Regions from separate parts of the Paenarthrobacter sp. TA1.8 genome, predicted to be linked through region 1. Evidence: riboswitches for the same ligand, from Rfam matches in the RefSeq annotation. Region 1 holds a riboswitch; each other region holds the start of a gene.
The links. Region 1 has a riboswitch for S-adenosylmethionine ahead of ACNAOT_RS05590 (hypothetical protein). Riboswitches for the same ligand answer to the same signal wherever they lie in the genome.
Positions count from the first base shown of each region.

Region 2: it holds a riboswitch for S-adenosylmethionine, as region 1 does, so the genes downstream of both, metX (homoserine O-acetyltransferase MetX) here and ACNAOT_RS05590 (hypothetical protein) in region 1, are expected to answer to the same signal.
Region 3: it holds a riboswitch for S-adenosylmethionine, as region 1 does, so the genes downstream of both, ACNAOT_RS20370 (DUF1737 domain-containing protein) here and ACNAOT_RS05590 (hypothetical protein) in region 1, are expected to answer to the same signal.

Region 1 covers NZ_CP184287.1:1,147,065-1,157,206, reverse strand. The annotation lists gene ACNAOT_RS05595 (sodium:solute symporter) at 1-725, shown strand, start outside; SAM riboswitch class IV at 1,137-1,256, shown strand; gene ACNAOT_RS05590 (hypothetical protein) at 1,273-1,572, shown strand; gene ACNAOT_RS05585 (hypothetical protein) at 1,597-1,788, opposite strand; gene ACNAOT_RS05580 (VIT1/CCC1 transporter family protein) at 2,044-3,210, shown strand; gene ACNAOT_RS05575 (matrixin family metalloprotease) at 3,353-4,189, shown strand; gene ACNAOT_RS05570 (matrixin family metalloprotease) at 4,242-5,243, shown strand; gene ACNAOT_RS05565 (LOG family protein) at 5,248-6,381, opposite strand; gene ACNAOT_RS05560 (gamma-glutamyl-gamma-aminobutyrate hydrolase family protein) at 6,459-7,250, shown strand; gene ACNAOT_RS05555 (chitobiase/beta-hexosaminidase C-terminal domain-containing protein) at 7,461-10,142, shown strand, end outside.
Region 2 covers NZ_CP184287.1:1,604,308-1,614,449, forward strand. The annotation lists gene ACNAOT_RS07500 (histidine phosphatase family protein) at 5-685, opposite strand; gene ACNAOT_RS07505 (CPBP family intramembrane glutamic endopeptidase) at 709-1,482, shown strand; gene ACNAOT_RS07510 (VOC family protein) at 1,623-2,261, opposite strand; gene ACNAOT_RS07515 (bifunctional o-acetylhomoserine/o-acetylserine sulfhydrylase) at 2,489-3,805, shown strand; SAM riboswitch class IV at 3,968-4,084, shown strand; gene metX (homoserine O-acetyltransferase MetX) at 4,100-5,221, shown strand; gene ACNAOT_RS07525 (hypothetical protein) at 5,224-5,673, opposite strand; gene ACNAOT_RS07530 (winged helix DNA-binding domain-containing protein) at 5,736-6,863, opposite strand; gene ACNAOT_RS07535 (SGNH/GDSL hydrolase family protein) at 6,916-7,758, opposite strand; gene ACNAOT_RS07540 (alpha/beta hydrolase) at 7,829-8,479, shown strand; gene ACNAOT_RS07545 (RNA-binding S4 domain-containing protein) at 8,493-8,720, opposite strand; gene ACNAOT_RS07550 (DMT family transporter) at 8,744-9,748, shown strand; gene ACNAOT_RS07555 (glycine--tRNA ligase) at 9,862-10,142, shown strand, end outside.
Region 3 covers NZ_CP184287.1:4,364,768-4,374,909, reverse strand. The annotation lists gene ACNAOT_RS20380 (O-succinylhomoserine sulfhydrylase) at 1-955, opposite strand, end outside; gene ACNAOT_RS20375 (rhodanese-like domain-containing protein) at 956-1,366, opposite strand; gene ACNAOT_RS20370 (DUF1737 domain-containing protein) at 1,363-1,629, opposite strand; SAM riboswitch class IV at 1,643-1,754, opposite strand; gene ACNAOT_RS20365 (SulP family inorganic anion transporter) at 1,838-3,541, opposite strand; gene ACNAOT_RS20360 (NtaA/DmoA family FMN-dependent monooxygenase) at 3,696-5,024, shown strand; gene ACNAOT_RS20355 (aromatic amino acid ammonia-lyase) at 5,024-6,589, shown strand; gene ACNAOT_RS20350 (PLP-dependent cysteine synthase family protein) at 6,583-7,656, shown strand; one part of gene ACNAOT_RS20345 (IS3 family transposase) at 7,834-8,786, opposite strand; one part of gene ACNAOT_RS20345 (IS3 family transposase) at 8,786-9,053, opposite strand; gene ACNAOT_RS20340 (hypothetical protein) at 9,161-9,304, shown strand; gene ACNAOT_RS20335 (carboxymuconolactone decarboxylase family protein) at 9,314-9,796, shown strand.

The sequences.
Region 1 (10,142 bases):
GCGTCTACTGCATCCTTTACGGCTTCGCAGGTGCCCTGATCGGCATGGCTGCCAGCGTCGCCCTCTCCGGCATCGAAATCGCCGCCAAGGACGACGTCTACGCAGAGGTCGCTACCCGACTCCTGCCCATTGGCATCGGCGGCTTGGTTCTTGCTGCAGCTGTGGCCGCAATGATGTCCACGGCGTCAGGCGCACTGATTGCTGCTGCAACCGTTGCCCGCGCAGACGTAATGCCTTTCGTTGCCAGCTGGTTTGGCAAGAAGGTGGACACCTCCGACTCCGATAACCCTGAGCACGACGTCAAGGCCAACCGTTACTGGGTACTCGGCCTGGGGATCGTTGCAATCATCATCGCCATCTCCACCAAGGATGTGGTGGCCGCACTGACCATTGCCTACGACATCCTGGTTGGCGGCCTCCTCGTGGCCATCATTGGCGGCTTGGTGTGGAAGCGTGGAACGGGCATCGCCGCAGCATGGTCCATGGCGGCCGGTTCAGTGGTAACCCTCGGAACCATGATCATCCTTGAGATCAACGCCGAAGTTCCCCTCGATGGCATCTACGCCAACGAGCCCATCTACTTCGGTTTGATCGCCTCGGCTTTGGTGTACATAGTGGTCTCACTTGCCAGCAAGCCCACGGATCCGGCAGTCATGAAGGCCTGGACGGATCGCGTTGCCGGTACCCGCGTGGCCGAGGAAGAGCTCACCACCCCCGCTTCCTAGGCGGGCACAAAGAACTAAGCAACGTTCAGGTAACAAGTAAAGTTCGACGGCGGCGCCTCCCCTTTTCGGGGCGGCGCCGCCGTTGCGCTATGCCCGGGAAGCATGCGTTGGAAGGCCCGCTCTACACGCCAAAACCACCCCAAAGAGCGCAAAGCAGGCCCCACAACACACCAGGCCCCACAACACACCCCCACCCGTTGGAAGGCCCGCTCTACACGCCAAAACCACCCCAAAGAGCGCAAAGCAGGCCCCACAACACACCCGGCCACAACACACGCCCACCCGTTGGAAGGCCCGCTCTACACGCCAAAACCACCCCAAAGAGCGCAAACCAGGCCCCACAACACAAGCAGGCCCCACAACACACCCCCCAACGGGTGGCCGAACACCAATGCGGTAGGGTGGTCCCAGCTTCAAGAGATGTGGTGCCAAGCTCCGACTGGCCACACACCAACCCCATGTTCACGGGTGGTTCGGATGAGGAAGCGGCCCGTCCCGGACCAGAGACAACCGAGCGGGCAAGAGCACTCCCCCAAGGAGCAGTCCCTTGCCGTACCAAGGCGATACCACCCCGGTAAACACAACAGCACCCAGTACCCCGGCCGGAACGGCCACCCCCACGGTCGCGGTGATCCCCGCCGTCGACCTCTTCCTGGGCACGGTGACCATCACTGCCAAGGCTGGAACCGAGCAGTTCAGACATGCCCAACCGCAGCTCATCGCGCAGGCGTTGGCCCAGGCCGTCCGGCCGACGCACTGGTGTGAGTCGTCCACGACACTAACGGTGACTGTTGCGGCCGTCGGAAAACGGGCGGGCGTCCAACGTCACTTCACACTAGGGCACTAGGGCTCTAGGGCACAGGGACCAGGCCTAAGCTTCCTCGTCTTCCTCGCGGAACTCTTCGGTTTCATCTATGGGGACAACGCGTTCGTCGTCCTCGGGGGCGTCCACTTCCTCTACCCAGGGTTCGTCCACTTCCTGGTCTTCGGCGTAGTCGTAGGCCGGGTCGGACTCAATGGTTGTCCGTTCCGGGTAGTTGGCGTGTGATTCGGTGGTGTTCATGGTGCAACCTCCGTCTCGTGGGCCTGTTCTGGTGGGCGGTTCAGCCCGTTGACCCGAATGCAGGAATCCAGTGGCGGAAGGGCCCCGCCTCTGTCCTTCCATCTGAGCACCGGCACCGTCGAGGGTCAAGGAAATTACGGTGCACCGAACATTCCAGTTAAGGAATACCAGCCAAAAATCCGCGCGGATAAGCGGTAGTGTGGGGCGTGCAATGGGGCCGCAACTACCCCACCAAGCACAGGAGACAAAGTGCAGATGCACCAGGAATCCCACAGTTCGTCGAGCTCCGCTCCGGACCCCACCCCCGAACCAGCAACCGCCGAAAACTCCGGCACGCAACCCGCGCCGCCCTCGCACGCGGACATTCGCCGGTGGCGGCAGTACCTGGCCGATGAGCGTGCCGAGGCCGCCGTCTACCGCGAACTGGCCCAGCGACGTGACGGCGAAGAACGCCAAATCCTGCTCGCCCTGGCCGAAGCCGAAGGCAGGCACGAAGCCCACTGGCTCAAGCTCCTTGGCGAGCATGCCGGTATGCCCAAGGGAGCTTCCACCCGCAGCCAGTTCCTGGGCTTCCTGGCCCGCAACTTCGGTTCAGTGTTCGTCCTCGCTCTGGCACAGCGCGCCGAAGGCCGTTCCCCGTACGGCACCGAACCTGCCGCGACGCCTGCCATGGTGGCCGATGAACAAATACACGAAGAAGTAGTCCGGGGCTTGGCCACACGCGGACGCAACCGGCTCTCCGGAACCTTCCGCGCGGCCGTTTTCGGCGCCAACGACGGTTTGGTCAGCAACCTTTCCCTGGTCATGGGCATGGCCGCAACCGGCGTGCCCAGCCCCGTGGTGCTCATGAGTGGCGTCGCGGGTCTCCTTGCCGGGGCCCTCTCCATGGGTGCTGGCGAGTACGTTTCGGTTCGTTCCCAGCGGGAACTCCTTAACGCCACGTTGCCCACGCAGGCCACTCTGACCGCGGCACCGTCATTGGACATCGAGCACAACGAGTTGGTCCTGGTGTACTTGGCCCGTGGCATGACGCGTGAAGCGGCGGAGCACCGCGCTGCCGAGCGCATGGGCTTGTTCAGCTGCGACTGCGATCCCAGCCTTTCCTTGCAGCCGGAGAAGCCACCCACTGACGATCATGAATCCGTCGGTTCGGCGTGGGGTGCAGCGATGTCCAGCTTCTGCTTCTTCGCTTCGGGCGCCATTGTGCCCATCCTGCCGTTCATCTTCGGCATGACGGGCATCGCCGCCTTGCTGGTGGCCGGCGTTCTGGTGGGCATCGCGCTTCTGGCTACCGGCGCCGTCGTCGGCTTGTTGTCCGGAACCTCGCCGCTGAGCCGCGGGCTCCGGCAGCTTGCCATCGGCCTGGGAGCGGCGGCGGCCACGTACGGGCTGGGCCTGGCGTTCGGAGCAGCGATCGTCTAAGTTTGGACGGCTCGGTCCGGAGACCGTAATGTTGGTTCGTCCTCCGCGCTGCCCCGCGTGACCAGGGCATCAGGAATGGAGAACCGTGGACCCGGAGCGGGAAGCAACGCGCGTGCCGAAGCACCGACGCACTGGAACAGCCTTGCGTGTTCTCCGCGGCGTCCTCATGGCCGTCATTGCCGCCGTCGTCGCCGTTCTGGTCAGTGGATTCCTGCAGGGCGACCCTCGCATCACCGCGCTGTTCCCGGGCGTGAGCGTGCCGGGAACCACAGAGGACCAGCCGGGTGGAGCCGAACCGGCGCGCCCCCTCGACGCGCCGCCGCCCGGACTTGAGGAGGCGGACGCCCCACTGGCCTCGCCTTCAGCGCCCGGCACCACCAACGATTCGTACAAGTTCCTGGCCACGAACGACGACGGCACTCCGGTAGGTTACTCGCCTTGCCGTCCGCTCCATTACGTTGTCAACGATGCGTCCGCACCCATTGGCTCAGACGCCCTCCTGACCGCCGCCTTGGCAAATATTTCTGCGGCGTCCGGCATCCAGTTCATCGACGACGGCACCACTGACGAGTTGCCGGTGGACCGACGCGAGCCCTACCAGCCGTCCAAATACGGCGACCGGTGGGCTCCCCTGCTGATTTCCTGGACCACACCGGTGGAAGCCCCTGCGCTGGCAGACAACGTCATCGGCACGGGAGGCAGCACCATGTACTCCCTCAACAAGGGACCCAAAAGCTACATCACCGGGAGCCTGGAGCTGGACACCCCACAGGTAACGGAACTACTCGCGAGTCCCGGCGGGGCCGACTACGTCCTGGCAGTCATGCAACACGAACTGGGCCATGTCATGGGCCTTGACCACGTGGATGACCCGATCCAACTCATGTACCCGGAAATCGGCGCCCCCGACGGCCTCGCGGCGGGCGACCTGAATGGCCTTCATCTTCTCGCCTCGGCACCCTGCCGCAAGGACATCTGACTCTTTCACGCTTCAAGCATTCCCGGCATGGACTCCCGGTGGAGTGGGACTTATGCTGACGAATACGGCCGACGGCGGCGCCCCACTTCCCGTCGCAGCCGCCACGTCAGGGGGTTCCATGGAACCTTATGGGTCGCCCAAGTGGCCGGACCCCGATCCCCCTCGTCCGAATTACCTTCCGCGTGCCCCACGCTCACCGGAGCCTCCACCGGTCAGGCCGCCGATCAAGCACAGCAGCATCGCGGCCATCCTGTTCCTCTTCAGCGTGCTCGGCTTGGTGTGCGCGGGAGCCTACTTCAGCGGCGAACTCCAGCAGATCCTTTACGGATCGTCCGCCACGCAGAGCCAGGCGCCCCGCCCCGGGCTGGCACCTTTCGGCCAGCGCCAGGAGCCGGTTCCGGGACTTGAGGAAGCCGACGCACCGCTTGGAACGCCGGCACCTCTGAACCGCCCCAGTTCCTCGTACAAGTTCCTGGCCGTCAAGGAAGACGGAACTCCGCTGGCGTACTCGCCGTGCCGGCCCATCCACTATGTGATCAACTCGGACCTCGCACCGCCCTCCTGGCAGCCGCTGGTGGAAGAAGCCGTGCGACAGGCCGGCGAAGCCACAGGATTGAAGTTCATCTACGACGGCCCCAGTTCCGAGGTTCCTTCCCCCAACAGGTCCGGGTACCAGCCCGAAAGGTACGGCGACCGCTGGGCTCCCGTCCTCATTGCGTGGAGCACGCCGGAGCAGGTGCCACGCCTGAGCGGGCAGACCGTGGGCCTTGGCGGAAGCTCCTCCATTGGCCTCAGCAACGGCTATAAGGCCTACGTCACGGGCACGGTGTCCTTGGATGCCCCACAATTCGCGGACATTGTGGACGCTCCCAGCGGAGAAGAGATCGGCGTAGCAGTCATCATGCATGAGCTGGGACACCTCCTCGGCTTGGATCACGTGGATGATCCCCGGCAGCTCATGTTCGACCAAGCCTCCTGGGTACGCGGGTACGCTGCGGGCGACCGGACTGGTTTGGCCCAGCTGGGCACGGGCCCCTGCAGCAAAGACTTCTGAGGCCCTACCCGGCAACCACTGCGAGCGCGTCCTCCACCGTGTCCACCAGGAAGATCCTGTCCTCCATGGGCTTTCCGTCCGCGAGGCTGCGCAGCATGGGCCAGGCAGGAAAGGTCTGTTCCCAGTGTTCGGGGCCCACCAGCACCATGGGCGTGATGGTCTCGGGGGCTCCGTAGTAGTTCTCGCACGCGTCCTGGAAGATCTCCTGCACCGTCCCTGCCGCGCCCGGGAGGAACACGATCCCTCCATTGCAGAGCTCCAGCAAGATCGCTTCCCGGACGGCGTTGGCGAAGTATTTGGCGATGTGGGTGGCGAACAAATTCGGCGGCTCATGACCGTAGAACCATGTTGGGATACCGAGCGTCGGGGTGCCGCCGGGATAACGTTCGACGACGGCGGCTGCTTGCCGCGCCCAAGCCGTCACGGAGGGCCGGAACCCCGGCACAGCGGCGAGCGACTCAATCGCAGCCGTGGAGTCGGCGTCGGGCAGTCGGCTCAAGTAGGCGCCAAGGTTGGCTGCTTCCATGGCGCCGGGGCCTCCGCCCGTGGCTACCGTAAAGCCCGCTTGGGCCAGTAGCCGTCCCAGCCGCGCGGCGTCGGCGAATGCATTGGTGCCCCGTTGCGCGGCGTGTCCGCCCATGACGCCAACCATCTTTCTCCCGGAGAGCGCGCCATGGTCCAGCAGCTCGTCCAAGGCATCGCCGATTGCGTGATCGTGCAGGGCTGCGGCGAGGGTGGCGTCCAGGCTGCCCCGCTGCCCGGGCAGGATGCTCCACTGGTAGACGCGGGCATCGAGGGTGGATTCGTACTCCGTGGAGGCGATGTCCTCGTACAGTTCACTAGCCGTGTAAACGCTGCTTCGGTACGGGTTGAAGGGCACGTTGTGAAGCTGGGGGAAGATGAGGGCTCCCCGCCGGCGGAGGCTTTCTTCCACACCGTCGTCGAAAGTGCATCCCAGGAAGATCGCACCTTGGGGGTCCAGAGCCCTGAGGTCCTGCGAACGGCCCCGAAGGTCCAGAGACTGTGCGTGCCATCCGTTCATGGACCTGGCCCCTGCGCTTACCAGCTGGTGGAAGTGGACCACGCTTTCGACGTCGAGCGTTCGCGGACTCGGGTTCAAGGCTCCGGAGCGATTCATGGTTTCAGCGTAGTGGTCCGCCGGGCCCCGCGGCCGGGTGTTTGGGTGTGCGGCAGCAGTCCGGTGCATCATGAAGCATGAAGAGTTCAAGAGTTGCGCGTCCGCGCATCGGCGTTCCGGTCCGTCTCAGTAGTTCGGACACCCCCGACGCCCGCGTGGGTGAAGCGAACCAGCTCTTTACGTACATCGTGGACCTGCTGCGCGAGGCAGGCGCAGTTCCGGTGCTGTTGACCCCTGTTTCCGCTGACAGCGCCGGGCGGCTGGCCACCGAGATGCAAACGCTCGACGGCGTGTTGCTGCCGGGAGGCGGCGACATCAGCCCACGCCTCTATGGGCAGGATCCTGACGAGTCGCTGTACGACGTGAACCCTGAGCAGGACCACCTGGACATGGATGTTGCCCGGGCAACAATTGACGCAGGGCTGCCACTGTTAGGCGTCTGCCGTGGACACCAACTGTTGAACGTCCTCTACGGCGGAACCTTGATCCAGGACATGGCGCCGTCGGCGGTCAACCACAACGGCCTGGATCCGCATGATCCCGAGGCCAGCGAATGGGCCTGGCACGACGTGCTCCTGACAGCCGGTTCCAAGACTGCGGGCCTGTATGGATCTCCTGATGGAAGTACCATCAAGATCGCCTCCGGGCACCATCAGGCAGTGTCCCGGGTAGGCGAAGGCCTGCAGGTCACTGCCGTGGCGGACGATGGAACCGTGGAAGCTTTGGAAGACCCTTCGCGATGGGTTGTTTCGGTCCAATGGCATCCGGAGGCCTCCCAGCTGCCCGACGCTGAGCGGTTGTTGCCCTTCAGGAATTTTGTGGATGTTTGCCGGAACCCTACCCATGGCCCATCTGCCGGAGTACAGTAACGCTCACTGCATCGCTTTCGCACCAGTGATCATCGGGGCAGTGAATAACTCCATTCGAAATGACGTCCTGGGGGCGTCGTAAGTTTGCCGGCTGGGGGGCCCAACATCTGCTCAAGGAGCATGGTTGTGGACCGTCCAAAATACGCTCGTCGTCATACCCGCTTATCATTCATCAGCACACGTTCCTTCGTCCGGCGAATCCTTGGATTTGTGCTGGGCCTTTCTGTTGCCCTTTCTTCAATTGTCTTCGGCTTTGCCAAGCCCGCCGCGGCAGCCGTACCCCCTTGTCCCGGTACCGGCGGCTCCCAGATGATCGTCGCTCATACAGACGACGATCTGATCTTTGTCAGCCCGGACTTCATGCGCGATGTCCATGCCAAGCGTTGCGTCCAGACAATCTACATCACCGCCGGCGAAGCCGGAGAAGGACAGGCCTACTGGAGCAGCCTTGAGAATGGTATCCGTGCTACCTACGCCTCAATGGCCGGGGTTGCCAACGCATGGACAGCCTCCGACGCCGCCATTTCACAGCGTCCCATCACGGTGCACACCCTCAACGCCGCTCCCAACATCTCGGTGATCTTCCTGAGACTCCCGGATGGTTACCCAAACGGCGGGGGCACCTCCCGCTACAACGGTCAGAGCATCCTCAAACTGTGGGATGGCCGGATCTCCAGCATTCGCCCCGTAGACGGCTCTGCAACATATACCAAAGCCCAACTCCAAACTGTGCTGAACCAGTTGGTGTCCGCATACAAGCCCACCACTTTCCGGACCCAGGACTGGACAGGCAACTTCACAACGCCCTATGACCACAGTGATCACTGGGCTGCTGCGAAGTTCGGGCAACTGGCTACACGGGCCTACACCGGCCCACATACCTCGTCGGCCTACGATGCCTACGTTATTGATGAGTACGCCCAGAACGTGACCGGTGCTGATCTGACAAATAAGGTAAACGCCTTCACTCGCTTCGCCGACTTCGATAAATACCTGTGTGGCTCCCCTTGCCCTGCCCCGCCCTACAGCGATTGGCTCAAACGGCAGTACATTACAGCCATCGAGTGGACCGGCAACGCGGCGAAATCGGCGGGAACCACCGTCTCTGCGTCCTCTCAGAGAGCCTCGGGACAAAGTCCGGAGAAAGCCCGTGACGGCTACGCCTGGGGTACGCCCATGGACGCCAACCGCGAGTGGGTCACCAATGGCGGCCGTGCAGGCAGTTGGATCCAGTACAACTTCTCGCCCGCCAAGACCATCAATGCTGTGACACTTTTTGATCGACCGGTCACCAGCGATCATGTCACGGGTGGCAATCTCATCTTCTCGGATGGCAGCACCGTCCCGGTTTCCGTCCTCCCGAATAACGGGTCAGGACTGACAGTGAATTTTCCTGCCAGGACCGTCAGTTCAGTGCGCTTCAACATCAGCTCCGTCAGCGGTTCCACCACCAGTGTGGGCTTGGCCGAATTCGAAGCACATATCACCGCTGACGTGGTTGCCCCCGTGGTGACAGCCACCCCCGCGGGCGGCACCTACGACATCGGGCAAAAAGTCACACTGGCCGTGAATGAGCCTGCCACGATCTACTACACAGTGGACGGGTCTACGCCCACAGTGGCCAGCAGCAAATACGCCACCCCTATCACTGTGAACGGCCCGCTGACCCTGAAGTACTTCGCGGTGGACTCTGCGAACAATCCCTCCGCCGTGGTCACCCAGACATACTCCACCGGCCCGGATGTGACGAAACCGGTGGTAACAGCCAGCCCTGTGGGCGGCGCCTACGCTCCGGGCACCGCCATCACCCTCACGGTCAATGAAGCGAATTCGGTGATCAAATACACCACCGATGGTAGCGACCCGTTGACAGCCGGACAGGTGTACTCCACACCGATAGTGTTCCCCGGCACGGCTCCCATGACGCTGAAATACTCTGCCACGGATCCTGCCGGAAACGTCTCCGACGTCGTCACCCAGACGTACACGGTTCCGCCGGACACCACAGCCCCTGTGGTCACTGCCAACCCCACCGGCCGCGCCTTGGCCAATGGGGCCACCATCACCCTCTCGGCGAATGAACCCGGAGCGGCCATCTACTACACCACCGATGGCAGCACGCCCACGGCAACGGAATCAGGCACGAATATCAAGTACGCGGCTCCGATTGTCATGGGGAGTTCCAACCTCGTCCTCAAGTACATCGGGGTGGACACGGCCGGCAACACCTCGCCAGTGGGCACCCAGACGTACACCGTGCCCGCAGCCGGACCGCCGTCGGCCCATGACTACAACGGTGACGGTAAAGCCGATGTCCTGGCCTCCGACACCGCCGGCAATTTGTATCTTTACCCTGGGGACGGCGCGGGCGGCCTTTTGCCCCGGCAAGTAGCCCTACCGGCACCCGCCTGGTCCACCGTGACTGACACCATCACCCCCGGTGACTTCAACAAGGATGGCAAACCTGACTTGCTTGCCCGTGCCGGTGACGTCCTGTGGTTCTACCCCGGTAACGGTGCAGGCAGTTTCGGGGCCCGGGTACAGGTCAGTACCGGCTGGAGCACCATGAGCCAACTGTTCTCCCCTGGAGACTTCAGCGGCGACGGCATTCCGGACTTCATTGGCCGGCTCAGCTCAGGGGAGTTGCGGCTCTACGAAGGCAACGGCACCGGTGGCCAGCGGACACCCACCACCATTGGATCCGGCTGGAATGTGATGAATGCAATCTTCAGCACAGGGGACTTTAATGGAGATGGGAAGGGAGACGTGCTGGCGCGGCGCTCGGACACTGGCGCCCTCTGGCTGTATCCCGGAAACGGAACCCGCGGATGGCTCCAGTGGAAGCAAATCTCCACGGGTTGGGACAACCGAACAGCGATAGCCGGGCCCCGG
Region 2 (10,142 bases), 460 kb from region 1:
AGGGCTAGAAGCGCATCCTCGGTGCGTGCAGCACTGAGTCGTCTACCTCCCGGGGCACCCACTGGCTGAACGGTATATCCAGGCTGTACTGGTCGTCGTCGTTCTTGATCAGGGTCCGAAGCTCGGCGTTGTCCGGATTGTTGAGCGACTCGAAGTACTCCACCGTCCAGTGGAACCAACGCATGCAGAAAAGGCGCATGGTCAGCCCGTGCGTAACCAGGAGCGTGTTTGGTGCGTAAGTAGGCTTCTGCCAGTGCCGGTACAGCGTCTCCATGAAGGATGACACCCGATCATAAACGTCCGAACCGGACTCGCCCTCGCGGAACCGATAGAAGAAATGGCCGTAGAGGTTGCGCAGTTCCTTTTGGTCCTCGATCTCCCCGGCGATCTGGAAGTTGGCCCAGTCCTGCTCGCGAAGCCGGGGTTCCTCAATCACCCGCTCGATCAGGGGACCGAGGTTCATGGCTTCGAGGGTCTGGTACGCGCGCAAGTAGGGGGAGACGTAGACGCAGACCTGTTCTCCATCGAGCTTGCGGCGCAGGTCCTCCCCGGCAATCCGTGCCTCCTCCACTCCGCGCTCCGTCAGCGGGATCCGGTAGTCCGGCACACGGTTGTAGATGGACGTGTCGGCATTCGCGGCAGACTGGCCATGCCGGATCATGAAGATTCTCTCAGGGGCACCCATCCCACCAAGCATAGGGTGGGTATATGTTCCTTGCTTCCCGTCGCCGGCTGCGCGCCGAAGTACTTATTGTCCTGGGCCTGTCCTTGGGCCAATCAGCCGTCTACTCCGTAGTTCAGCTGCTGGACAAGATGACGAGGGCGCCTTTGGCGGATGCCACGTCAACGCTGAACAGGTCCCAAAGCACGCGTGAGTACTTCGACCTCACCTACCAGTTGCTGGACATCGTGTTCGCTCTGGTGCCCGTGGCCTTGGTGTTCTACTTCCTGTCCACCCATGCACCTGGCGGCCGGGAAGGTGGGGGCGGCTCGGCGTTCGCCCGGCTTGGCTTCAATTTTGCCCGGCCCGGCAAGGACCTTCTCCAAGGTGTTGGCCTGGCCGCTGCGATCGGCATCCCCTCGCTCGGCCTGTATGCCGCCGGTCGTGCGCTGGGAATCACCACTGCAATTGTGCCCAGCGGCTTGGACGCTTACTGGTGGACGGTGCCGGTGCTGGTCCTTTCGGCCATGCGCCATGCGATCGTGGAAGAAGTGATCGTGGTGGGGTACCTCATGGACCGCTTCGGTAAATTCGGGTGGAGCATGCCGGTGGCCATTGTGGTCAGTGCCGTCCTGCGGGGAAGCTACCACCTGTACCAAGGCTTTGGGCCGTTCATAGGGAACGTGGTCATGGGCCTGCTGTTCGCTTGGATCTACACCAAGACCAAGCGGGTAATGCCCCTGGTGATTGCCCACGCACTGCTGGACATCGTGGCGTTCGTTGGATTCAGCCTGTTCGGCAAGGCAATGGGACTGGGGTAGTGGTCCGTTAAAAGTATCCGGCCGCCATCGGTGGGTGACGTCATTGGCACCCGCTGATGGCGGCCGAAGCTTAGCCCGGACATGATTGACTCCGGACATGGCTGACCGGGGCCGGGACCAGCCCGGATGGATTGGATCGGTCAGATGGTGACGGCTCCGGAGGCGGTTTCGAAAGTTACAGCGAGGATGCCTGGAGTCCCGTGCGGTGCCATCCACTGGACGGCGACATCCTCAAGCGGCTTCTCCACTGGTTCGCCCAACCATTCGGTGACGCGTTCAGCCGAGCCCGCAATGGTGAGGCTGGACATCTTGACGTCGCTCTCGTAGATCCTTGACGGGTGCAGCGAGGGGTCGCCCTCCCACTTGAGCAGGTAGGGCACTTGGGGGTCCGCGATCAGGCCGAGGATGCCAATCTGCTGCCACACCAGTTCGCGTCCGTCGGGGAACTTGCGGTTGCCCGGAACAGCCGAGCGGCCAAGGCGGTCTTCGAACGGTGCAAGGTCGTCAACGGCGACGCACCAGCCCATCCATCCACCACCGGCAGCCGAGCGGGCACGGACGGCCTGGCCAAAGGGTGCTTTGTCGGAAGCGGGGTGGTCCAGGACCTCCACCACTTCCAGGTACTTGTTATCCGCAAGGGGAATGATCATGTTCCGGGTACCGAAGCGCGGGTGCACTCCGCCCCGGACAGCGTCCACTCCCAGTGCCGCGGAAATTCGTTCGGTAGTGGCCAAAAGGCCATCTCGTTCACAGGCGTAAGAGACGTGATCCATGCGCATGGCTTCATCTTGGCACTTTGTGATCGGGGTCTCAGCTAAGTCAAGCCTAACTAAGGTGGGATGTATATAACCGGTGGTAAGGGGCGTCATGGAGGGACGCGGGAAGACCGAAAGATTCCCCAGGCGTCACAAAGCTGTCTTCGCCTCCGGACAGTTCCTAGACTGGCCCCAGCTCGCACCGCTTCACCTTGCCCGCCAAACCCATGCGTCACGAACAGGAGAACTCCATGTCCCAAGGATGGTCTTTCGAAACCCGCCAGATCCACGCCGGTCAAGAGCCCGACGCCGCCACAGGGGCGCGCTCGCTTCCGATCTACCAGACCACGTCCTTCGTGTTCCCCAGTGCCGAGAGCGCCGCCAATCGCTTTGCCCTGGCCGAGCTCGCTCCCATCTACACCCGAATCGGCAACCCGACGCAGGATGCGGTGGAGCAGCGGGTTGCGAGCCTTGAGGGTGGCCTGGGTGCCCTCTTGCTCAGCTCCGGACAGGCTGCGGAGACGTTCGCCATCCTGAATATCGCCGAGGCGGGCGACCACATCGTAGCGAGCCCCAGCCTGTATGGCGGCACATACAACCTGCTGGCGCACACGCTGAAGAAGTTCGGCATTTCGGTCACGTTCGTCGAGGACCCGGACAATCTGGACCAGTGGCGTGACGCCGTACGGCCGAACACCAAGCTGTTCTTCGGCGAGGTCGTCTCCAACCCGCGCCAGGATGTCCTGGACATCGAGGGCATCGCCCGCACCGCACATGCGGCCGGCGTTCCCCTCATTGTGGACAACACCCTGTCCACGCCTTACCTCATCCGTCCCATCGAGTGGGGAGCGGACATCGTGGTCCATTCCGCGACCAAGTACCTGGGTGGTCACGGTTCGGCAATCGCCGGTGTGATTGTGGACTCCGGCAACTTCGACTTCGGCAAGGACCCGGACCGCTTCCCTGGCTTCAATACCCCGGACCCCAGCTACAACGGTCTGGTCTACGCCCGGGACCTCGGCAAGGACGGTGCACTGGGCGCGAACCTCTCCTACATCCTCAAGGCCCGAGTCCAGTTGCTTCGCGATCTCGGCTCTGCCGTGTCCCCGTTCAACGCCTTCCTCATTGCCCAGGGCCTGGAGACCTTGAGCCTGCGCGTGGAACGCCATGTTGCCAACGCCACCAAGGTGGCCGAATGGCTTGAAAACCACGACGACGTCGAATCGGTCGCCTATGCGGGCCTGCCGTCCAGCCCGTGGTACGACCGCGGCCGGAAGTACGGACCCAAGGGCACAGGCGCCATCGTTGCCTTCAACATCAAGGGCGGCGTCGAAGCCGGCAAGCGCTTCGTGGACGGCCTGGAGCTGCACTCGCACGTTGCCAACATCGGTGATGTCCGCTCGCTGGTCATCCACCCGGCGTCGACTACACACAGCCAATTGACGGTGGAACAGCAGGTCGCCGCCGGCGTCAACCCCGGCCTCGTGCGCTTGTCCGTGGGCATCGAGCACGTTGATGACATCATCGCCGACCTCGAAGCGGGCTTCCGGGCCGCCAAGGGCGCCTAACGCCGCGGCTTTGAGTCACAGCCCGGCTGCCGCCCGCGTCGACGATTATTCGCCGGGCGGCAGTTCCGGGTGCTCGTTCGTGAACGAAGACGCCCTAAACCGTCACACTGTTGTCACATTCTTCGCCAGAACCACCCTGCATTTCCTAGACTCTTGGTATTAGGTCATGAGTGCCAGCACACAGCCCCGGCTTGCTGGCCGGCAACCCTCCTACGCGGTGGGGTGCCCCGGGTGAAGACCTGGCCTGTTCGCACGCAAGGCGACGGGCAAGCGCGAGGTTAAGGTGTCAAAGGAATGACCATTACTGCTACAGCCCTTCCCAAATCCGGAGAAGAAGACGGAACCGTCAAGTACGCCGGCATCGGGCCGTTGGAACTTGAGGCCGGCGGATTCCTCCCCGATGTCGTCCTCGCTTATGAGACCTGGGGGCAGCTGAATGCCGAGGCCTCCAATGCCGTCCTCATCCAGCATGCGCTCACGGGCAGCACTCACGTAGCCCGTGGAGCCACCGACGAGGAAGGTTGGTGGGAGCAACTCGTTGGGCCGGGTGCCACCATCGACACCAACAAGTTTTTTGTCATCTCCATCAACATCGTGGGCGGTTGTTATGGCAGCACCGGCCCATCGTCAGAAGCACCGGACGGACGTCCTTGGGGCTCACGTTTTCCGTTGGTCACGCTGCGCGACAGCACGGAGGCTGAGGCGCGCCTCGCCGATGCCTTGGGAATCGATGCCTGGCACGCTGTGCTGGGCGGTTCCATGGGCGGCGCCAGGGCCCTTGAATGGGCTGTTACGTTCCCTGACAGGGTCAAACGCTGCGCCGTAATTTCGGTGGGCGCCTACAGTACGGCCGAGCAGATTGCCTTTGCTCAAGCCCAAACCTTGGCCATCAGGCAGGACCCGAACTTCAATAACGGTGACTATTACGGCGGCACTGCACCTGAACATGGTTTGGCACTGGCCCGACGCATCGCCCACATCACTTACCGCTCAGCCTTGGAGTTGGATTTCCGCTTCGGCAGGGAAGCCCAGCACCAGGAGACACCACTCGCCGCCGCGGTGTTGGGGGAGCGTGGCCGCTACCAGGTGGAAAGCTACCTGGACCACCAGGGAACGAAGCTGGTCCGCCGTTTTGATGCCAACAGCTACATCGCCATCACCGAAGCCCTGATGTCCCACGACGTCGCCAGGGGCCGCGGCCCGCTGGAACAGGCGTTGTCGCGCGCTACGGCTGAGTTCTTCGTGGCGGCGGTGGACAGCGACAGGCTCTACTTCCCGGCACAGTCGCGGGAACTTGCCGCGGCGCTACCTGGGAATGTGCCGGTCCACCTCATTGAGGCTCCGATTGGTCACGATGGCTTCCTCACTGAGATCGGCCAGCTCTCAGCACAACTCCGCGAATCATTCTTCGCCTAGCCCTAGCCGTTCATGATTTCGCCGCGCTGCTTCATGTAATCCTCCATGGCGATCTCGCCGTTGCTGAACTTCGTGTCCAGCTCCGCCAACTTGCGGGCGCGGAATCCCTGCGGCTCCGAAGCGCCCGCTGAGGGGAACGGTGCCGGGGATGAAGGGTTCGACGGCGGCCCGGCCTGCGGTGTCGAATCCGCGGGGCGGATGACGGTCGGCTCGGAAGGGTACCCGGGGTAATTCTGACCTGGGTAACCCTGCGTCGGGTATCCCTGACCTGGATAATTCTGCTGCGGGTAATTCTGTGGTGGATACCCTGGTCCGGGCAGATTCTGCTGTGGGTAGCCGGGGTCGCGGAAGTTATTGTCCTGGATCCGACGCGCCCGGGAGCGGTTGTACATGCGGATCCCGAGTGGAATCAGCCAAGAGCAGACGATGATCCAGAAGATCAGATTGTTCACAGTGCAGGCCTCCTAGGTCTCATCCCAGCTTAGTCCTGACCAGCAAAACCACTGCGGCTGCTTCAGACCAGCTCGGTCTGCATGCCCAGGAACCGGCCGTAGCGATCCACCTCCGACTGCAAGGCCTCCTGCTCTTTTGCGGTGGTGGGCCGGTTCATTCGGACGTCCACTTCGCAGGTTCTGCCGGAGAAGCCATGGCGCCACCATCCGGCCAACCTGCCGTCCAGCAGGACCACGTGCATGGGTCCGTTGTCCTCGGGGAAGATGGGCGCCGTGCCACCAAGGAAGTGCCGGGACTGTGAGTAGCCCATCACGTATTCGTCGTAACACTGGATGAGGTCGACGCGGGGAAGCCCGGGATCCTCGGCGGGCAAAGGCTTGTCACCACCCGCGAGAGCGTCCGCTTCCTCGGAAGCCAGATAAAAGTCGAAACCATCACACTGCGCCGCCTCCAGACTCCCGGGGGACATGTCACCCGCCACCTCGATTCCCCGCTTTACGTCTTTCATGGTCAACCCGGACCACGCCGCACAGTCCTTGACCGTGGCGGGCCCCCGGCTGGTGAAGTATCGGAGTGCCAACCGTCCAAGAGCCTGTTCGCGGCCTTCGGCGGTCAGAGGCTTAAGAGCCGAACCGGGTACCCGTTCGTCGAACAGGGCATACGTTTGTTTCAGGGCGCCGCCTGCAGAACGGACGGGTGAGCCGCTGACCAGGACACCGCTGATTTCCGCGTGCATGAGGTGGTAGATGAAGCCCAGGCCCTTGCTGGGAAATCCGGACTGTCCCAGGACTTCGGCCAGTTCCTCGCGCGTCTTGTGCGCTCCATCGGCCACAGCGGCGGCGAGGATTCGGCCGCTCTTGGCAGCAGAGTCCTCATCGATTCCTGTTTGCCGGTACATGCCTTTGTTGCCTTGGTGGAGGCGATCTGCGGACAACGCCATCAACCAGCCAAGATCGTCCCGATGCACAAAATGCCACGTGGGCCGGAGAATATGGGTCCGCAGGATGGTTCCGTCGGCTACCGCCTGCTCAACGCTTAAGGCAGTGACCATCGATGAAGTGCTGGTGGAGCTTCTCTGTGCGAGAGTCCACCTCGCATAGGGGAACTCCTGCGATTGGACGGCCAGGAGGTTGCGGACCACGTCCCCGGGACTTCCGGCGTAGGGAGCCCGCAGCTGCTGCCGCCGCAACCGAATCCTCCGAATAGCCTCCCCATGCAGGGAGCTGGCACCCGACGTCACGTCAGCGGCGCGGCAGCAAGGTGCCGGTGGAACCGAAGACGGGTCCCGGCGTCGGACGCTTTGGCGTGATTCCGTCGCCGGAGGACTGATGCCGAAGGCGCCGGATCACCCATGGGACAAAGAATTCACGTGCCCAGACAAGGTCGGAAGACCGGGCCTGACGCCACGTGCGCGGCGGAAGGGGCTTGGGCATCAGGGGCTCAAGCGTGTGCTCGACGTTCAACGCCTCCAAAACCATCATGGCGATGGTGTGGTGGCCCAGCGGCGAGAAGTGAAGGCGGTCAACGTTCCACATCTGGGGATCCGCCAACTGCCGCAAGGACCACATGTCCGCGATGATGGCATCGTGCCGCGCAGCTACCGTCCTGAGGTTCTCGTTGTAAATGGCCACCTTGCCGCGGATCCGCCCGAGTACTGATGCTGCCGTGTCCGGGCCATTAAAAAGCACCACGGTGGCACCTCCCGAGCTCAGCTCCGCGACTGCGGCGTCGAGTTTCTCCGCCAACAGGTCGGGATCGCCGCCGGGACGGATGAGGTCGTTGCCGCCGGCTGAAATGGACACGAGGTCAGGCTGCAGTTCCAAGCAGGGGCCAACTTGTTCATTAACAATCTGCTGCAGCAACCTGCCACGGATAGCAAGGTTGGCGTAGGCGAAATCTTCCTGGCTGCGGCCCAGTTCCTCGGCAACCCGATCCGCCCAACCACGATAACCGCCGGGGTTCTGCGGCTCGGGGTCGCCGATGCCCTCCGTGAAGGAGTCACCCAGGGCTACATAACGGGTCCAAGGGTGTTTTTGAACGGGCTCGCCCGGCTTCAGTAAAGGATTGTTCTCACTCACGCTCATATCCTGCACCGTGACGTCGACCCTACGCCACCGTAGGTTGTTACTGGTGGGTAACTGTAAGAATGGATCCATGACTGAAGCACCCACATTTCCCGCTCCCGTTGTCCTGTGGTCCCACGACGAATCCGAGCGTGCAGGCAAGCCGCTCCTGGTCCTGCTGCACGGCTACGGCTCCAACGAGGACGACCTGTTCAGCCTGGCCGGATTGCTGCCCGAGGGTTTTGTGGTGGCCGCCCTTCGAGCACCGATGCCCATGGGGCCGGGCTTCACGTGGTTTCCCCTTACGGCTTCCATCGACTATTCGTTGGAAGCTGTAAAGCAGGCAGCTGAGTACGCCCTCGAGTGGCTGGACACAGTCAAAGCCAACCACTCGTCCGTGACGTTGCTGGGCTTCTCCATGGGCATGGCGATGGCCACCACCATGCTCCGCTACCGTCCCGCGGACTTCGCTGCCGTCGTCGGGCTTTCAGGCTTTGTGATCGACGCCGGCGCTGACGCCGCATTCCGGGACGACGAACTGGACGGAACGCTACCGATGTTCTGGGGCCGCGACCAGCAGGATCCCGTCATCACCCAGGACAAAATCGAATACACCATGGGCTGGGTGCGCAAGCACGTCGACCTCACCAAAGTGCTCTACACGGGGATGTGGCACGGCATCAACCAGCAGGAGATCGGACACGTGGGCGAATTCCTCACCCACAAGGTGCTCACTGACTGAGGTTTCCGTTGTGTCAGGCGGCGGTGATCCGGACCGTCTGGCCATTGACGGTCACGGTATCGCCGACGTGGAGTTGGCGTCCGCGGCGGTCATCGATTTCGTTGTTGACTTTGACCAAGCCGTTCTTGATGAGCTCCGTGGCTTCAACGCCGTCCTCCACCAAGTTGGCGAGCTTCAACAGCTGGCCGAGTCGGATCATGTCGTCGCGGATGGGGATCTCTTCAATTTCGGGGTTGCTCATACAGCAATGATGCCTGAAGTAGTGTGGTGACGGTGCCGCAGCCTTCTCCCCGTCCCGCCCTTCCGCTGGTCATTGGCCTTCCCATTGCAGTAGCGACGGGCCTGGTGATCCCGCTTCAAGGGAGGATCAACGGGGCCCTCGGCGCCAAACTGGACGACGGCATCGCCGCGGCTGTGGTGAGCTTCACCACAGGACTCCTGCTCATTTGTGCCATCTCACTTGCCACCCCCAAGGGCAGGGCAGGGCTCCAGCGCATCATTCCTGCCGTCCGGAACCGCAGCTTCCCCCGGTTCTACGTGATGGCCGGTGCCATCGGCGCGTTGTTCGTCTTTGCCCAGTCGTTCACTGTTGCCCTGCTGGGTGTCGCGTTGTTCACAGTCGCAGCGGTGACCGGCCAGACGTTGAGCGGACTGCTCGTGGACCGAATGGGCATCGGCCCGGGAGGAAAACGCGCCATCACGGGAGTCCGGGTCCTGGGCAGTGTCCTGACGGTGGCCGCCGTCGCCTGGGCAGTTTCCCCGCGCTTCAGCGGCGACACCGACATCGCCTCGCTCGTCTTGCCCGTCCTCCTGCCGCTGGCCGCCGGTTTTTTCATGAGCTTCCAGCAGGCAATGAATGGAACTGCCACTGTTCATTACGGGACGCCCATCGCAGCCACGCTGGTCAACTTCATTGCAGGATCACTCATTCTGTGGATCGCGTGGATTATCAAGCTGGCTGTGGCCGGGCCGGGAAATCCGCTTCCCAGCGAGTGGTGGTACTACCTTGGCGGGCCCATGGGCTGCCTCTTCATCGGCCTGGCGGCGCTGCTGGTCCGGAGTCTTGGGGTCCTGATCACCGGTTTGGGCATGATCGCCGGGCAGTTGGTGGGGTCGCTGGTGCTCGACGTCGTGATCCCCAGTCCCGGCGCAGTGGTCGCCTTGCCCACGGTGCTGGGTACGGTCCTGACGCTCGCCGCGATCATCGTGGCCACACTGCCCTGGCCCAAGGGAGCTTTCGCACGAAGAGTCCCTCCCAAAGGCCGGTAGGGTAGGAATCAACAAACTTTCCCCCATAACCCCGCCGGACAACCTCGTCCGGATTCCGGGGCAAACCACCGCGGACCGCACCCAGCGGCCCTGTAGAACAAATGGAGTTACCCATGGCAGCAAAATCCGTCCTTGACCAGGTCATTTCCCTCTCCAAGCGGAGGGGCTTTGTCTTCCAGGCCGGTGAAATCTATGGTGGCTCCCGTTCGGCCTGGGATTACGGTCCCCTCGGCGCTGAACTGAAGGAAAACATCAAGCGCCAGTGGTGGGAGAGCATGGTCCGCGGCCGTGAGGACGTTGTAGGCCTGGATTCCTCCGTCATCCTTCCCCGCCAGGTATGGGAAGCCTCCGGCCACGTGGATGTCTTCTCCGACCCCCTGGTTGAATGCCTGTC
Region 3 (10,142 bases), 1.7 Mb from region 1:
GCAGCTCGAACGTCAGCACAGTACCGCCGGCCTTCATCTGCTTCGCAGCGAGCTCGTACTGAGGGTGGGACTTCAACAGCGGGTACTTGACCCAGCTGATGGCGGGTTGCTGCTCGAGCCACTCTGCGATCTTCAGAGCAGAAGCCGAGCTGTGATTCACTCGCAGTCCCATAGTCTCCAAGCCCTTGGTCAGCACCCAGGCATTGAACGCCGACAATGACGGGCCGGTGTGTCGCATGAGCTGCTTGACCGGACCATCGATGAATTCCTTGGTGCCTAGGATCGCGCCGCCAAGGACTCGTCCCTGGCCATCAATGTGCTTGGTCCCGGAGTACACGATCACGTCTGCACCCAGCTCACCACAGCGTTGCAGCAGGGGAGTGGCAAAGACATTGTCGACGACGACAGTCGCCCCGGCGGCATGGGCCAGTTCGCTGACGGCAGCGATATCGACGATCTCCTGCATGGGGTTGGACGGTGACTCGAAGAACACCGCAGTGGTGGGCTCGGACAGGGCTTCGCGCCACTGCTCAAGGTCGGGTCCGTCAACAAAGACCGTCTCCACGCCCCACCGGGGAAGGATCTCGTTGAGGATCACGAAGCAGGAGCCGAACAGCGAGCGGGCAGCAACCACACGGTCACCGGCAGCCAGCAAGGCACCCAGGGCGGTGAAGACTGCAGACATGCCGGACGCCGTCGCGAAGCACGCCTCGGTTCCTTCGAGCAGCCGCAGCCGCTCCTGGAACGTGGCCACGGACGGGTTGCCGTAACGGGAGTAGACGAATCGTTCGTCCTCGCCGGTGAAGGCACGTTCGGCGGCGGCAGCGGATTCGTAGACGAAACCGGAGTTCAGGAAAACGGGTTCGGACGTTTCCTGGAAATTGGTGCGGTCAAGGCCACCGCGGACGGCCTGGGTGTCAGGGCTCCAGCCGGCGGCGTCGGGATTAAAAGTCACTTACTCGGTCCCCAGATTCGTCGGCAGGCCACGGTTCTTCCAACCATTGACGGTGCGCTCACCGTAGCGGTCCGGTTCGCCTTCGAAGCCCTCCAGGACGTTGTAGGCAGTGAAGCCGGCCTGGGTTGCGGCGATGGCCGCCGAGATGGAGCGTTGCCCGGAACGGCATAGGAAAACGAGCTCAACGCCGTCGTCCTCGGGAGCCTGTTGCTGAAGGTCTTCAATAAAGCGGGAGTTCGGAATTCCGCCGGCCAAGTTCCACTGGATGAACAGGGGGTCGTTCTCGGTAGCTTTGGTGTCAGGGATTCCAATGTGGGCCCATTCGCCCTCGGTCCGGACGTCAACCAGGATGGCACCGTCTTGAAGTTTGGCCCACGCGTCGTGCGGGGTCAGGTCACCTGCGTAGCTCATGCGTGGCCCTCGAACGCTTCTTCGTCGTCGTAGTTCTCCAACTGGTCAACGGCATTGGCCACTGCGGCATCCGCTGTGGCGATCGCGGTCGGCAGGACAACGGCTTGGGCAACGATGACGTCCGTGCCGTTGAACGTAGCTGCCGGGCTCCCGTGGAGGACGTAACCTTCGGCGAGGGCATTGTGGATGCGCTCGCAGAAGTCGCGGGTGTCCGGGCCTGTCACCAGGCGGTAGGAGAGTTTTTCTTCAGTGGGTTCAGGCATAGCTGGTGCTCCTCAGTCACGCTTGCAGTACGAATTGTCGATACGCCGAGTAGTCACCTGAGGCACCCCGCCGGAGAGAGGGTTGCCGACCAGCAAGTCAGGGCTTTGCGCTGGTACTCATTACTCAAGAAAAACGTAACATCCACGGGCATCCGGCCGCACTTGCGAGTGGTGGGGCGGCCGTCATGTTGCGTAATCGGCGGCCGTTTCACTCTTCGTCCCTGAGCGTGCGGACGGCGGCGCCGACTGTAGGAAAGAAGTGGTCCGGCGTGAAACGTGCTGCCGTTCCGAGGCGGATCAGCTTGTCCTTCACCGGTCCTTTGAGTTCGGCGAACACCAGATCCACGCCATGACGGGCCAACCATTCATCCAGCGTGACGAGGTCGTCCAGGGCCGTGGTGTCGATGCCTGTGATGGGTTCCGCCGCCAGGATGACGTGGGAGATATCATCCGAAGCTTCGTCCAGTTGTTCCCGGACAAAGCTTGCAAGAACCTGCCCGTTGCCGAAGAACAGCGGTGCATCGAAACGGAGGATCAGGAGCCCGGGGATGCGTGCGCCGTTGGGGTGTCGTTCAAGATCGTGGTACCCCGGGAGCCCTTCTTCGGCACCGAGTTCTGTTCGGTATGGATCCCAGGCCCGCCGCACGAAGTCCAAGAGCGCCAATGCTATGGCCACCACGATTCCCTGGAGCACACCTACTGTAAGGACGCCGAGGAACGCAGCCAACATCACCACCACGGATTCGCTCCGGCTCAGGCTCAACAGGCGCCGGACGCCGGCCGGGTCCGCCAGGGCTATCGCTGCGGCAATCACGACGGCGGCCAAGGTGGCGGACGGAAGGTACTCGGTCACCCCTGGAGCCAGCAGCATGAAAGCAAGCACCAGCACCGAACCCACCACGCCGGTCATCTGGGACTTGGCACCAGCGTCCACAGCCACAGGGGTCCTCGATGTACTGCCGGAGATGGGGAATCCGCCCAGCAGGCCCGTGGCAGCATTGGCTGCCCCAAGTGCTGCCATTTCCCTGTTGCCGGAAACCTTCTTGCCTTCCTTGGCTGCCAATGTTTGGGACAGGACGCCGGTGTCCGCGAAGGCCATGAGGGCGATCCCTGCCGCAGCGGGAAGCAGGGTGAGTGCGTCCGCCCAGCCAATGCCGCCGAGCGCGGGCATCGGGAGGCCCTGCGGCAGGACTCCGGTGACCTTGACGTCGTCGTTGAGGCTCCAAACGGCCGTTGCGACGCACGAGCCGACCACCGCCAGCAGCACACCCGGCACTTTCCACTTCAGCAGCCGGGGAATCCAGATCAGCGCCAGCGAACCCACGCCCAGCAGCAGCGCGGTGATGTTGACCTCGCCACCCAGCACCCCGGTGGTGACCTTCGCAAGCTTTTGCCAGATGTCGCCGTCGGCCTCTATCCCCAGGAATGCCGGCAGCTGCGAAAGGGCCACCAGCAAAGCGATCCCGTTCAGGTATCCGAGCCTGATGGGTTTGGAGAGCAGTCCAGTGATGGTCCCGAGTTTGAGGGCCGACCCGGCCAGCATGATCACCCCAATTAACACGGCCAGGAGTCCGGCGAGCGCTACCGACTTTTCGCTGCTACCCGCTGCCAGCGGCACGATTGCCGCGGCAATCATGGGGGCGAGGGAAGAATCGGGGCCGAGGACCAGGATGCGGGAAGGCCCCACAAACGCGTAAACCAGCAGCGGGACCACAGTGGCATAGAGACCGGTGACCGGTGGAAGGCCGGCCGCCTGCGCATAGGCCATACCGGCGGGTACCAGCAGGGCGAAGAGGGCAGCACCTGCCACGACGTCGTGCCGGAGCCATTCGCGTTTGTAGCCCTTGAGCGCCCAGACGCCCGAAAGCCGGTCCTTGGCGGACTTGGCGGAAGAACGGGTGGGTGAACTCATACAGCGATCATTCCCGACCCATGCTGTTTTCGAAACAATGCGACGGCCGTATGTGGAAAATCCGGACCGTCATCAGTCCCGCCCAAATGTGACGCCCCGGGAGCATAATTGACGCAGTACGACCCCCTGTAACTTCGCATGAAATCAGGTCGCGGTGAACGGACAGAGCAGTTCTACACTCAAGCCCATGCTGCACTTTGGATGGTTCGTGGGACACGGTTTTGGTGTCCAGGGCTGGGGGACTCCCGGCTACAGCCTGGGCTATGACTGGAAGAAACCCGCCCTGTACCAGGAGGCTGTCCGGGCCTTTGAACAATCCGGGTTGGACCTGTTCATCATCGAGGATTCCCTCACCGTCCCGGATACTTACGGCGGCACGGCCGAGGTCTCCCTGGCGCACGCGTCGTTCGCTCCGAAGCATGATCCGCTGGCGCTGGTCCCGTACCTTCTCTCAGCCACGGAGCATTTAGGGATCGTCCCGACGGTCAGCGCTTCCTTCTACCCGCCCTTCACTGCCGCCCGGCTCCTGGCCACGCTGCAACACTTCTCAGAAGGGCAGCTCGGCTGGAACGTAGTCACGTCCGGCAGCGACCTCGCCGCCCAGAATTATGGGCTGGACCAGCAGATCGAACACGACCTCCGGTACGGGAAAGCGGAGGAATTCGTCGACGTCGTCAGGCGGCTCTGGCGGAGTTGGGAACCTGGCGCTGTGCTTGAGGACGTTGAGGCGGGGGTGTTCGCGGATCACAGCAAAGTGCACCCTATCAACCATGAGGGCGACTTTTTCAAGGTCAGGGGTCCGCTGAACACTGCGCCTTTGCCGGAAGAACCCGTCCTGGTGCAAGCTGGTGCGTCGCCGCGGGGTAAGGCCTTCGCCGGTGGGCATGCCGACGTGGCCATTGCCTTGGCACGCGGCGTTGACGGGATGAAGTCCTACCGGGATTCCATCCGCGCGGAAGCTGCAAAAGCAGGCCGCAATCCCGACGACATCAAGGTTCTTTTCGTCCTGAAGCCCACCATTGTTGGTTCCACGGCAGAAGCAGAGGAGTTGCGGGCACAGAGGCGTGAACTCACCCAACGCGACATCGACAGCCAACTCAACTCCATCTCCTACCTTTCAGTGATCGACTTCAAACAGTTCGACCTCGACGCTCCGCTGCCCGAATTGAGCACCAACAGCAACCAAGGAACGCTGGAGCATTTCGCCAAGGCGGCCCCTCCGGGCTCCACACTGAGACAGATCCTGCAGGCCCGCAGCGGAGGAGCGGGTGATTCCATCATTGGTACGGTTGGCGAAATCGCCGACTACCTGGAGTCGACAGGGTCTGAAGTGGGTGGCGACGGTTTCCTCTTCTCCGGCTTCGTGGACCCTGTGACCGTGCACGGTGTACTGGACAAACTCACCCCTGAACTGCGGCGCCGTGGCCTGTTGAGGAAGAGCTACGGCAACGGTGGTTTCCGGCAAAATCTCTTGGACTTCTGATGGTGTCGACTGAACCGCGAACCCTCCTGATCGGTGCGGCTCCGGTGCTGGCATCGGACATGGCGCTGGCCGCCGAAGATCCCTCGTTTGACGTGGAACTCAACCAGGAAGCGCTGACTTTGATGCGTAAGTCGAGGGAACTAGTGGAGCTCACCGCGACCTCCGGGAAGCGTGTGTACGGGCTCAACACACTGCTAGGGTCAGGCCGGGATACGGCTGTGGAGGAGAAGTCGCTCCTGGCGTATCAGGTGCAGGTGGTCAGGTATCACAACAGCGGTGTGGGCACGTATCTTGACCGTGCTGCTGCCCGTGCCGTCATCCTTGCCAGGCTTATCGGTTTCAGCCGCGGTGGTTCCGGCGTGCGACCCGAAACAGCAGTCTTCTACGCCGAATTGCTCAACCGCGGAGTCTTCCCCGCCATCCCCCGGGAAGGCTCAGTGGGCTCGTCAGACCTGACCCAACTTGCCGCCGTCGCCGCCGTTGCCTTGGGCGAGGGCGAAGCGTTCGACGCGGATGGCACGCTGATCCCCGGCGCCAAAGCGCTCGCCGACGCCGGTCTCCAGCCACTTGTTCTCGCGCCGGGTGAGGCCTTGGCCCTGGTCAGTGCCAATGCGTACTCGGTGGGTGTAGGAACTCTCGCCTTGGTGCGGTTGCGGCACCTGGCCGAACTGGCCGACGTCGCACTTTCCCTCTCACTCGAGACGATCGCAAGGTACGACGGCGGCGGGAACCTCAGCCCGTTCTCGCTGGCAATCCAGGCGGCCAAGGCGGTGGACGGGCAGCGGGAGTCGGCTGCCGCTGTTCGCCGCCTTCTGAGCGGTGGGTGGCTGGAGGATGTTCGTCCCGAAGTTTCGGTGCAGGATGCGTTATCGTTCCGGGCCGCGCCCCAGACGCACGGGGCATTTCGATCCCTGGTGAAGCAGCTCGGTACTGCGTTGGAAGTAGAGCTTAACGGCCGCGGCGATAATCCCCTGGTCGATCTCGACTCCGGGCAGATGGTGTCCGGCGGGAACTTCCAACCGATGCAACTGACTCTCGCCTTCGAGGGCCTGCGGCTGGCTTTGGCCCACGTTGGGATTTCCAGTGAACGCCGCATCGCCAAGTTGTACCCACCACAACGGGCTATCCGGGCCCGCCACCTGCAGGCGGCATCCTCCGGGGAAGGTCTGGCCCAAGAAGAACTTCCCGGGCTGCTCTGGTACTCGGCCGCAGGACTGTTGGCCGAACTCAAGTTCCTCGCCGCACCGGCGACGCTCGGGGCGCCGACGCTTTCTGCCGACGTCGAGGACCATTCGACGCTTGCCCCGCTTGCCCTGCAGCAGCTCGAAAAGTCGTTGGAGGCTGCCGAAAAGCTCTTGGTTATCGAGGCGTTGACGGCGTCGTACCTGCTGCTTGAAGCGGGAGCCGCGCAGCCGCTCGGAAAGGGGACGGGCGCCGTCGTGGGAAGACTGGCCGATGTGCTTGCCGACCGGCCGTCGGCTCCTGACTTGGTGGCGCGTGCGCGTCTGGAGTTGCGGGATGCCGTAGCCAGGGAATTTTCGGAGACAGGGGAGGAACCGTGGTGAGTACAGCGATCCGCAAACATGGTGTGCACGCGGCCGTCCCGATTCCGGACGGGCTGGACGCCTCAGTCCTGGACAAAGTTGGCAACACACCGCTGGTGAAGCTGGAATCACTGGGTCACGGCCTGGGCAGCACCATCCACATCAAGCTCGAGTCCGAAAACCCTGGTGGCTCCATCAAGGACCGCACCGCGCTGAGTATGGTTCGGGCGGCGGAAAGGTCTGGCGAGCTGCAACCGGGCGCCACGATTGTGGAAAGCACGTCGGGCAACACCGGGATCGGGCTCGCCCTCATCGGACACCTGACCGGACACCCGGTGGTGGTGGTTACGGGCGACACGATCTCCGAGGAGAAGCTTGCCGCGCTGCACAACTACGGCGCCCGAGTGATCCTCACGGACTGGAACGCGCCGTCGGAATCGCCGGAGAACGCACGCGCCGTGGCAGCGCGGATTACCGCCGAGACGCCCGGCGCGTGGCGGCCCATGCAGTTCGACAACCCTGCCAATCCGGCCGCGCACTATGAAACCACCGGGCCCGAGATCTGGGAACAGACAGGTGGCCTGGTGACCCACTTCGTAGCGGGGATAGGCACCGGCGGGACCATCAGCGGGAACGGCCGGTTCTTGAAGGAACGCGTGGCTGCCTCACGACCCGGCGGGCACGTGGAAGTTGTTGGTGCCGACCCCTACGGCTCCGCCTACAGCGGCGGCCATCCCGGCGAGATCCTGGTGGACGGCGTGGGCAACTCCTGGCCCGAAGCTGAATGGCCCAAGGCTTTCGACCGCGCCATCGTGGACCGTTTCCTGCGGATCCCCAACGACGAGGTTTACACCACCGTCCACAGGCTTCTGGATGAAGAAGGACTCGCGCTGGGTCCGTCTTCCGGGCTCGCTGTTGCCGCGGCTGTGCGGGTGGCTCGAGCAGCACCTCACGGTTCGGTGGTGGTGGCCATAGCGCCCGACGCCGGCACGAACTACTTGAGCAAGGCCTTCAACCCGGTGTGGCTGGCGGAGCACGGCATACGGCTCGCTGCCGACACCCCAGGCGCCCGCGACGCCCGCGAGTAAGCCCTCTCTCACATCCCTCGGGTTTGGGGTGGGCCCTCTCTCACATCCCTCGGGTTTGGGGTGGGCCCTCTCTCACATCCCTCGGGTTTGGGGTGGGCGCTCTCTCACATCCCTCGGGTTTGGCATAGGGGCTTGCGGTCGTCAAGTTTTTGAGACAGGTTTCGTTGTCGTTGTTGGTTAGGCGGCCAGGGGTTTCCGGGTGCTGGTTTTGTAGGCGGTGTGGGCGGTTAGTGGTGCTGTGCCGCCGGCTCGTTTGTTGGGTCGGCGGCGGTTGTACCAGCCTTCGATGTATTCCATCACTCCGGTTCGGGCAGCGAGCCGGGAACCGTAGCGTTGGTGGTGGTAGAACTCGGTTTTCAGGTGCGAGAAGAAGTTCTCCGCGACTGCGTTATCCCAGCACACCCCGATCTTGCCCATGGACTGGGTGACGCTGTTGCTGCCGCACCAGTTCTGGAATTCGTCGGAGGTGTACTGGGTTCCCCGGTCGGAGTGGAAGATGATCGAGGATCCGCTGAGGTGTCCGTGGTTCCGGGCCATCTGCAGTGCGGCGGTGCACAGGCTCGCGCGCATGTGGGCGGCCATGGCCCAGCCGATGACCATGCCGGAAAACAGGTCGATGACGGTGGCTAGGTAGAGCCAGCCCTCACCGGTGCGCAGGTACGTGATGTCACCTACCAGACGGGTCCCGGGCACTGATGAGGTGAAGTCCCGTTTGCCCTCTGAGTCGAGCATGTGGTTCTCAATATGTGCTGTCCTGGCCTGCGGGTCCTGAACAGTGGTGGTTTTCCAGGCTTGGGTGCGCACCGCCCGCAACCCGTTCGCCCGCATGATCGAACCGACGGTCGGGGCCGAGACCTTCACGCCCTTCTCATTGAGAATCAGAGTCAGCTGGTCCCGCCCGGCACGGCCTTCCTCATCTGTGTACAAGCTGGTGACAGCGGTGACCAGTTCCTGATGCCGGACCGCCCGCGGTGATGGCGCCGAGGGTTTGCGCCACCGGTAATACGAGGCCCGGGATACCTTTAGAGCCCGACACAGCCACACCACGGAATGGTTGGCCTTCTCCGCTTCGATGAATTCGTAGAAGTCCTCTACTTTTGCTTCGCGGCAAAGAAGGCGCTGACTTTTCCCAAGAACTCAACCTCAGCCTTCAACCGCGCGTTCTCGGCCAAAGCCTTCTGATGCTCTTCCCATTCCACGGGCCCACGATCGGGCACCGGGACCAGTGCCGGACCACCAGGGGAACGCTGACGGGCCCGCGCGAGCCAGTTGCCCAACGTGCTTTCCTTCACCCCGATCTCCTCAGCTACCTGTTTCACCGACCGATCAGTGGACAAAACCAGCTGCACTGCTTCCTCGCGGAACGCAGCGTCATATTTTCTTCTGGGCGTGGTCATCTGAAGCGAATCTCCCATCAAGCTGTCTCAGAAAACCATACGACCGCAGCTGCTAGCATCTGAAACCCTGGTCGGCACCGGCCGGGCCGGTAATTGGGGGGCTTTCTTTGTTTTCAGCTTTTGGCATTCTCTACGTCTTGGTGACAGTGGGCGTTGCAGCTTTGGTGATCTACGCCCTGGTGCTGGCGATCATCTTCCTTCGCCTCCGCATTCAGGAGCTGAAGCGGGGACAGGAACCCCCGTTGCGTTAGGCTCCAACCATGCCTGAACAGGAAACAAAACCACGTCTGGCCGGCTATCTGGACAAGCAGCAGCCGGATCTTTACGCGACCCTAAGCCACTATTCCCAGCAGCTCGTGGACGAAGCTGACCGGCTTGGCATCCCGCGCCGCACCCTTGAGCTCATCAACTACTTGTGCTCGCAGATCAACGGCTGCGCCTTTTGCCTTGACCTTCATCACCGGCGCGCCCTCAAATACGGCGAGACGGAACAGCGGCTGTCCCTCGTGGCCGTTTACAAGGAAGTTCAGCTGTTTGAACCCGCTGAGGTGGTGGCGATGGAGATGGCTGAGCAGATCACCCGTATGAGCTCGTCGAGGCCCAGCCCCGAGCTTTTTGAACAGGCACGTCAGCACTACAGTGACGAGCAGATCAGCGTCCTCTGCATGGCGGCAATAGGGATCAACGCCTTCAACCGTCTGTCTATCTTGAGCGAGCACCCGGTACGCGCAGCCAAGAAATAGATCCCATCGCTAGCCGAGTGTGTTGCCACCACCTACTTTGGCGTCCAACAGGGCTGTGACACACCCCTTGGCGGGCGTGTCGGAGCCGTCCAGGATTCAATGTGGGTGGTGAAGGTACGAGGTGTGGGTCGTGACCCTGTTGAAACGAGATCAGCCCTTGGGCAACCGGCAAGGGTTGCCCCGGGGGGCTGATTGACTTCCAAAGAAGGTCAGGAGGGCGCGAAGGTAAGCGCGGGCAGGCAGGGCGAGGGCCGCCGTCGTAAGTTCTCAGAGGATCCAACCAGGGCGTGCTGCCACCACTTACTTTGGCGTCCAACAGGGCTGTGACACACCCCTTGGCGGGCGT